2 regions of the Janthinobacterium sp. PLB04 genome follow, and region 2 is predicted to be linked to the other one. Evidence: predicted binding sites of a transcription regulator. Region 2 holds the regulator's gene; the other holds the start of a gene.
The links. The regulator LexA, encoded in region 2, represses DNA repair genes until DNA is damaged. The targets are predictions, from matches to a motif close to ACTGTATNNNNATACAGT.
Positions count from the first base shown of each region.

Region 1: LSO07_RS21575 (PA0069 family radical SAM protein) is a predicted target of LexA. The motif match lies at 2,401-2,418, and genes of this name have one in related genera.

Region 1 is NZ_CP088968.1:4,881,243-4,885,660, reverse strand. Features, by position in the region: gene LSO07_RS21585 (methyl-accepting chemotaxis protein) at 1-1,573, shown strand, start outside; gene LSO07_RS21580 (tRNA-uridine aminocarboxypropyltransferase) at 1,645-2,352, shown strand; gene LSO07_RS21575 (PA0069 family radical SAM protein) at 2,481-3,623, shown strand; gene LSO07_RS21570 (gamma-glutamylcyclotransferase) at 3,816-4,418, opposite strand, start outside.
Region 2 is NZ_CP088968.1:5,109,934-5,114,351, forward strand. Features, by position in the region: gene rplI (50S ribosomal protein L9) at 1-374, opposite strand, end outside; gene rpsR (30S ribosomal protein S18) at 402-692, opposite strand; gene priB (primosomal replication protein N) at 718-1,017, opposite strand; gene rpsF (30S ribosomal protein S6) at 1,038-1,427, opposite strand; gene lexA (transcriptional repressor LexA) at 1,703-2,338, shown strand; gene LSO07_RS22585 (cystathionine gamma-synthase family protein) at 2,406-3,647, opposite strand; gene purF (amidophosphoribosyltransferase) at 3,691-4,418, opposite strand, start outside.

The DNA of each region.
Region 1 (4,418 bases), 230 kb from region 2:
GGCGCGCACGGCGGCCGCCTGGAAAGTCAGCGATCCCGAACACCAGAAGCAGTTTGAACAGGAAATGGCGGTCTCGTCTGCACGCGCCACGGAAATCCAGAACGATATCGGCAAGAGCGAACTGAGCGCGGACGAGCAGGCGCTGTACCAGGAAGTGCTGAGCACGCGCAAGGCCTACACGGAAGTGCGCAAGAATGTGTTCAAGGCCAAGAATGCGGGCGACCTGGAACTGGGTAAGCGCCTGTACGAAGGCGACATGGCCGTCAAGCGCGACATCTACCTGGCGTCGTTGAAGAAGCTGGAATTGCTGGAAGCCAAATTGCTCGATGAAACGGCCGCGCAAATCCGTTCGCGCTACGAGAATGGCCGCATGCTGTTGATCTCGCTGGGCGTGGTGGCCATCTTGCTCGGCATCGCTTGCGCCTACTGGATCACGCGCTCGATCACGCGCCCCATCACGCGAGCTGTCGAGGTGGCGGAAGCCGTTTCCGCCGGCGACCTGACCAGCCATATTGTCGTGGAAAGCCGCGATGAGACAGGGCAATTGATGCATGCGCTGAAAAACATGAACGATAAGTTGGTCAGTATCGTGGGCCAGGTGCGCGCGGGCACCGAGTCCATCAGTACGGCGTCGAGCGAAATTGCCGCCGGCAACCTGGACTTGTCGTCACGCACGGAAGAGCAGGCCAGTTCGCTGGAAGAGACGGCGTCTTCCATGGAAGAGCTGACGTCCACCGTGAAACTCAATGCGGACAATGCGCGCAGCGCCAACCAGCTGGCCATCGACGCGTCGCAGATCGCCAGCAAGGGCGGCGTGGTGGTGTCGGAAGTGGTCAGCACCATGGGCTCGATCAACGATTCCTCGCGCAAGATTGTCGACATCATCAGCGTCATCGACGCCATCGCCTTCCAGACGAATATCCTGGCCCTGAATGCGGCCGTGGAAGCGGCCAGGGCCGGCGAGCAGGGCCGTGGGTTTGCCGTCGTGGCGTCCGAGGTGCGCAACCTGGCGCAGCGTTCCAGCGCGGCGGCCAAGGAAATCAAGGGCTTGATCGACGATTCCGTGCAAAAGGTCGAGGCCGGTTCGCAGCTGGTGGACAAGGCGGGCCGTACCATGGACGAGATCGTGCAAAGCATCAGCCATGTGACGCAGATCATGAACCAGATCACCGACGCCAGCGATGAGCAGCGCGCCGGCATCGAACAAGTCAACCAGGCCATCGGCCAGATGGACCAGGTGACGCAGCAAAACGCGGCCTTGGTGGAAGAGGCGGCCGCGGCGGCCGAATCCATGCAGGAACAGGCGGCCAAGCTGGCTGACGTGGTGGGCCTGTTCAAGCTCGATGCAACGCAGCACTATGTTTCGGCCAGTGCTGGTCCGTCCATGACAGCGTCTGCGCCAGCAAAATCTGCCACTCGACCTGCACCCGCCATCCAGCCTGCCAGGCACCGCGCGCCGGCGGCAACCGTAGCCGCGCCCGCGCCGGGCAAGGCGGCGCAAGCGGAAGCTGCGCGCGCACGCGTGCCGAAGGCGCCGGTGGCGTCGGGCGCCGACGAATGGGAAGAGTTTTAAGCGCAGATTCCCCTTGGCATGGCGTGGGCGCTACAATCGCGGCTTGAAGACAGCCGCGAACCCGCTCCGCCATGACTACCCGCCGTACCTCCAGCCCGATTTCCAGCGCTATCTCCAGCCCTGCCGCTGCCTCGTCCTCCCTGGCGGAACCCGCCAAACGGGCGCGCTGCCCAGCCTGCCTGCGCGCCGCAAGCAGCTGCATCTGCCGCTGGATCGCCCCCGTTTCCCACGCGGTGGAGGTGCTGATCCTGCAGCATCCGTTGGAAATCCACAATGCCAAGGGCAGCGCCCGCTTGCTGCACCTGAGCCTGCCCAACAGCCGCATGCTGACGGGCGAGCAGTTCGCCCCGGATACGCTCGCTGAATTGCTGGACGGCAAGCACAATGTGCTGCTGTATCCGGATACGCCCGGCGACCGTTCGCTGGGCATCACGCCGCCGCCAGCGCTCGACCCCGCCGTCTTGCTTGATCCGGCCCGATTCTCGGCCCGGTTGCGGCTGGTGGTGCTGGACGCTACCTGGCGCAAGAGCCGCAAGATGCTGTATCTGAATCCCCCGTTGCAACAATTGCCGCGCCTGCCCCTGCGCGATACGCCCGCTTCCCATTACCTGATCCGCAAGGCGCACGCCCCAGACCAGTTATCGACCCTGGAGGCGACGTGCTATGCCCTGATGCAGTTGGAGCAGGACGCGGACCGCTTCGTTCCCCTGATCGCGGCATTTGACGGTTTTGTCGCGCAGCAGTTGAGTTATGTCATGCCGCATGGTGAAAAAGCGTGAAACGGCATTACGCCAGCCCTTGATCTTGTCCGCGTAGCGGCATAGTATACTGTACGTATATACAGTTGATGGGGCCGTTCATGAAAGCAATCATTCCAGAGCACGATGACAGCTTCGCCGGGCAAGCCATGTTGCCGCCGCAATCGCTGAAAGCCCGGAAGGGGCGCGGTGCAGTCTCCAACTTGCAAGGGCGCTACGAGGTGCACGCGCGCGCCGGTTTCGATGACGGCTGGAGCGTGGGAGGCCTGGATGAGGAGGCTGGAGAGGCGGCGGCGCCGGGCTGGAAGACGCAGGTCAGCGACGAGCAGGCGCGCACCATCCTCACGCGCAATGCTTCGCCCGATTTGCCGTTCAATGTCTCGCTGAATCCATACCGGGGCTGCGAACATGGCTGCATCTATTGCTTTGCCCGCCCCACGCACAGTTATCTGGGGCTATCGCCGGGCCTGGACTTCGAAAGCCGCATCTACGCCAAGGTGAACGCCCCCGAACTCTTGCGGCGCGAACTGGCCAAGCCATCCTATGTGACCGAACCGATCGCCGTGGGCGTGAACACCGATGCGTATCAGCCGTGCGAACGCGAACGGCAGCTGACGCGGCGCGTGCTGGAAGTGCTGCACGAATGCGACCACCCCGTGGCGCTGATCACGAAATCGTCGCTGATCGAGCGTGATATCGACATTCTGGCTCCCATGGCGGCCCGGCGCCTGGCCGCCGTGGCCGTCACTGTCACCACGCTCGACCCGGCCATCGCGCGCACCCTGGAACCGCGCGCTGCCGCCCCGGCGCGACGCTTGCGCACGATCCGCACCCTGACGGAGGCGGGCATCCCCGTGGGCGTGAGCATCGCGCCCATCATCCCGTTCGTGACGGAACCGGAAATCGAGCAGTTGCTCGAAGCCGTGCGCGACGCGGGCGCCATCCACGCCCATTATGTGGTGCTGCGTCTGCCGTGGGAAGTGAGCCCCCTGTTCCAGCAATGGCTGGAAGCGCACTTCCCCGAACGGGCCCAGCGCGTGATGAACCGGGTGCGCGAAATGCGTGGTGGCAAGGATTACGACAGCGCGTTCGGCGCGCGCATGCGGGGCGAAGGCGTATGGGCCGACCTCATCCGCCAGCGCTTTGAAAAAGCCGTGCACCGGCTGGGCTTGCATGGCAAGGGCGGCCGCTTCAAGCAGCTCGATTGCACGCAGTTCCGCCGCCCGCTGGTGGTGCCGCCGCTGGGCGCGAAAGTGAAAAATGGCAATGCGGGGCAGCTGGATTTGTTTTAAGTTAAGTCATTCTCGCCGCCGAGAATGCAGTTGCGCGCTCACGAGCTGAAAGGCGGGCGACGCTGACCTGCGGCCGGGGGATTGCCGCAGGTCGCCGGGAGCGGCGCGCCATCGTCCGGGCATCTTGAGGCAGGGTCTTGCCCGGGCACCGCAGGGTGCCGCGGTACTGCCGTGCGGTGCTATGTTGGGGCACTATCCTGCCGCGTTATCCTGTGTCTGTGTCTGTGTCTGTGTCTGCATCTGTGCCAGATGTTGTTCGATGGCAAAGACATGGGGGTCGCTCTTGCCCAGTTCGCGCAGGGCGCTGGCCAGGTGCAGCAGGTATTCGCTGTTCGGGCCGCTGGGGCCGTTTGAACGGGCGATCTGGCGCGCGATGTCCAGTTCCGGGGCGGCACCGAGGAAGGCGGCGTTTTCCTCGTTGGCGATGTACACCAGGCCTTCGACCTTGCTGCCATCGTCGAAGGTGATGTCGGTGGCTAAACGCAGGTAGCCGTTCTTTTCTCGGTGGTCGAGGTGGGCGAAGACTTCGGGCGTGATCAGGTAAGCCATGCCATCGCACACGGCGCCTGCCTGCGGCACGATGGTGGCGACCCGGCCCGGCGCCATCGGCGTGCCCCGGTGGTCGTGCGAACCTTGCCAGAAGCGCCGCGTCCAGCCGGCGATGCTGGCCGGGCGGCGTTCGATGTAAGGGAAATCGGCCTTGTAGATCAGCGAGCCATAGCCGAACAGCCAGACCTGTGCATGGCCGTCGAATTTGTTCATGCGCTGGTTGATGGCGATGGTGGCGGCGTCGAT
Region 2 (4,418 bases):
CCAACGATCTTCAGCGGGCCGGTAGGCATGCGGATTTGTGCTTTTTCAACAGCAAAACCTTGCTTGGTCAGCGCTTCAGCGATGTCGAAGTTGGTGACGGAACCGAACAGACGGCCATCAACACCAGCTTTTTGAGCAACTTGAACGGTCAGGCCGCTCAGTTTTTCGCCCTGGGCTTGCGATGCGGCCAGTTTGGCGGCAGCAGCTTTTTCCAGTTCGGCGCGCTTGACTTCGAATTCAGCCACAGCGGTTGCCGTAGCACGACGTGCCAGGCGTTGCGGGATCAGGAAGTTACGTGCGTAACCGTCTTTGACTTTGACGACTTCGCCGAGGTTACCGACGTTAACAACTTTTTCTAACAGAATGATTTGCATAGTTCTTCTCCAGGAATATCTGACCGATTAAGCGTGGTGCAGATCGGTGTATGGCAGCAGCGCGAGGAAGCGAGCGCGCTTGATTGCGGTGTCAACTTGGCGCTGGTAGTGCGCTTTGGTACCGGTCAGGCGTGCTGGCATGATCTTGCCGTTTTCTTGGACGAAGTCTTTCAGCGTGTCGACGTCTTTGTAGTCGACTTGCTCAACGTGAGCTGCGGTGAAGCGGCAGAACTTCTTGCGTTTGAACAACGGGTTTTGCTGTTTGCGTTTTTCTTTAAGCTTGAGCTTATTTTTGTCGAACTTTTTACCGAATGCCATGTCAGGCTCCTGTATCTAAAATGCGCTAGTCAGAATTGACTGCACTAAAATCAATGATGTGAAACACCAAACTCTTGCTGTTGCGGCTCTTCCTGGCCAGGAAACCCGTGAACTGATATACCCCGCCCAAGCTTGCCTGACTGAACCTGCCTGAAATTTCGCCAGCGGCTAGCGCGGCAACATCAAACTCGGTCAAACGGGCAATCCCTGCTTCCATCTGCTGCGAACTGTGTTGCAATACTGCATTCACAATCGGCAGCCCTGCCGGGGTATAGCGCAATATTTCGCGCTCGGCAATGATGGCGGTTACTTGTAGCTGGTTCAGCGCACGATCCTGGTCAAGAATTAAGCTGCTGCTGCGGCTGGAGCGGCTGCTGGTGCTTCGGTGCGGTGGCTTTTGGCCGCGTCTTCGCGTTGTACCGATTTCATCATCGGCGAAGGAGCTGTTTCAGCTTTCTTCATTTTAACGGTCAGGTGACGCAACACGGCATCATTGAATTTGAATGCTGTTTCCAACTCGACCAGGGTCTCGTTGTCGCATTCGATGTTCAGGCAGATGTAGTGTGCTTTAGGCAGCTTTTGGATCGAGTAAGCCATTTGACGGCGGCCCCAATCTTCCACGCGGTGAACCGAACCGCCGCGGGTGGTTACGCTGGCTTTGTAGCGTTCGATCATCGCGGGCACTTGCTCGCTTTGGTCCGGATGGACGATAAAGACTATTTCATAATGACGCATGCAAACTCCTTCAGGTCGGATTGATAATCGCCCACCCCGGCGTCAAGACGGGTGTGGGAAGGTCAGCCGAAGATTATAACCGCCTTTTGCAAACGTTTCAATCATTCCTTCCACCAGCCCCCGAAAAGCCCGCGCGCCACCGTGCTTTCCGCCCCTGGACAAGTATTTATTGCGAAATTCGCCTAAAACACGGAAATCCCCTTGCATAGTGGGCGATACTGTACAAAAATACAGACTGTTCATATAGACAGCATTTTAGTATGCACCCACCGCTCATGATCAAGCTGACAGCACGACAAGAACAAATCCTGAACCTGATCAAGGATGCGATTGAAAACACGGGCTTTCCTCCCACCCGTGCCGAAATCGCCAATGAACTGGGTTTCAAATCGGCCAACGCGGCCGAAGAGCATTTGCAGGCCCTGGCCCGCAAGGGCGCGATCGAGATTTCTCCCGGCACCTCGCGTGGTATCCGCCTGATCGGCGCGGCCGCTGAAGCCCTGCCATCGAAAGTGCCGGCAGCGCTGCTGATGTCGCTGCCCCTGATCGGCCGGGTGGCGGCAGGCTCGCCCATCCTGGCACAGGAAAACCTGGAAGCGAGCTACAACGTGGACCCCGCCCTGTTTTCTGCCAAGCCCGACTTCCTGCTGAAGGTGCGCGGCTGGTCCATGCGCGACGCCGGCATCATGGATGGCGATTTACTGGCCGTCAAGAAGGTCGATAGCGCCAAGAATGGCCAGATCGTCGTCGCCCGCATCGGCGACGAAGTCACCGTCAAGCGCTACAAGAAAACGGGTTCCGTCATCGAATTGCTGCCGGAAAACCCCGACTTCAAGGTCATCACCGTATCGCCGGAAGATGAATTCGCCCTGGAAGGTTTGGCGGTAGGCTTGATGCGCAGCTGGCATTGAACCTCCGCATGTAAAAAGGGCCGCAACAGCATGACTGTTGCGGCCCTTTTTTTATTGCCCAGGCGTTTTATGCGTCCAGGGCGCTACGGAAATCCTCGAGCAAGTCCGCCTCATCCTCGATACCGACGGACACGCGGATCAGGGATTCGGCGATGCCCATGCTGGCGCGACGCTCAGCGCCCATCTCGTAAAAGATCGTGTGGGCGACGGGAATGACCAGGGTGCGCGTGTCGCCGAGATTGCTCGCTGGAATGGCAAGATTGAGACGATTGAGGAAATCGAAGCAATCGATGCCATCCTTCAGCTCAAAGCTGAACAGCGAGCCATAGCTGCGGAACAAATCCGTCGCCAGCGCGTGCTGCGGATGCGCGGCCAAGCCCGGGTAATGCACGGCCGCTACCCGCGGGTCGGCGGCCAGCATGGTGGCCAGCGCCAGGGCGTTCGAGCAGGTGCGGTCCATGCGCAAGGCCATGGTTTCCGCGCCGACGGCGATATGGTGCGCCGCCTCCGGCCCCAGGGAGGCGCCGAAATCGCGCAAGGCCTTGGCGCGGATTTGCGCGATGCCCCACTGCGCCGGCGCCGCCTTCTTGTAATTGTCGAAAATGTTCGGATACTGCGTCCAGTCGAACACGCCCGTGTCCGTCAAACTGCCGCCCAGGGCATTGCCGTGGCCGCCGATGGATTTTGTCAGCGCATTGACCACCAGGCCCGCGCCCACGGCTTTCGGGCGGAACAGGTAAGGCGTCGTCATCGTGTTGTCGACGATGTACAAAATGCCGCGCTCCTTGCACAACGCGCCGATCTTCGCCAGGTCGGCGATTTGCGTGCGCGGATTGGCGATGGTTTCGACAAACACGATGCGCGTTTGCGGCGTGATGGCGGCGGCCACGTTGGCCACGTCCGTGGCGTCGACGAACGACACGGCGACGCCCTGCCCCGTCACCGTTTGCCACAGGCTGTTGGTGTTGCCAAACAAAAAGGCCGACGACACGACATGGTCGCCAGCGCGCAAGAGCGCCTGCACCACGGCGCCGATGGCGCCCATGCCGGTGGCGAAGCACAGCGTGGCGACGCCGTCTTCCATCTTGTTGACCTTGTCTTCCAGCGCGGAGACGGTCGGATTGCCCTGGCGGCCGTAGCGGAAGCCGGGCTCCTTGCCCTGGAATACGGAAGCGAGCTGGCGCGCATCGCCGTAGCCGAAGGCAACGGAAGTATGCACGGGCTTGTGCAGGGAACCGTGCTCGATGCCCTTGCGGCGGTCGTTATGCAGGATGGTGGTGGTAAAGCCGTAGTTTTTTTTATCGTTCATGATCGCGGAGCAAAAAAAGCCCGGCGCTAGCCGGGCAAGATAATTACGCTTCTGTTGTCGCCAGGTTCAGGTTCAGCTGGGAACGCGGCGTATCTTCGGGCGCTGCCGCCTTCGGATGGTGGCGCGCATATTCCAGGCGGTCCAGGTATTCCTGCGACACGTCGCCCGTCACGTACACGCCATCGAAGCACGACGCTTCGAAGTTGGTCAGGGCCGGGTTGACATCGGCGATGGCCTGCTTGAGCGCGCCGATATCCTGGTACACGAGGTAGTCGGCCGTGATTTCGCGGCACACTTCTTCCGTCGTGCGGCCATAGGCGATCAGTTCGTCGCGCGTCGGCATGTCGATGCCGTACACGTTCGGGTAGATCACCGGCGGCGCAGCCGAGGCGAAGATAACTTTCGTCGCGCCCGCTTCGCGCGCCATCTGCACGATTTCACGGCTGGTGGTGCCGCGCACGATGGAATCGTCGACCAGCAGCACGACCTTGTCCTTGAATTCGGACGGGATTGCGTTGAGCTTCTGGCGCACGGATTTTTTGCGCGCCGCCTGGCCCGGCATGATGAAGGTGCGGCCGATGTAGCGATTCTTGATGAAGCCTTCGCGGTACTCGATGTTCAGCGCCATGGCCAGCTGGATGGCGGCCGGACGCGAGGAATCGGGAATCGGCATGACCACGTCGATATGCACGCCTGGCAATTCGGCGCGGATCTTCTCGGCCAGGTACTCGCCCATTTTCAGGCGCGTGGCGTACACGGAGGCACCGTCGA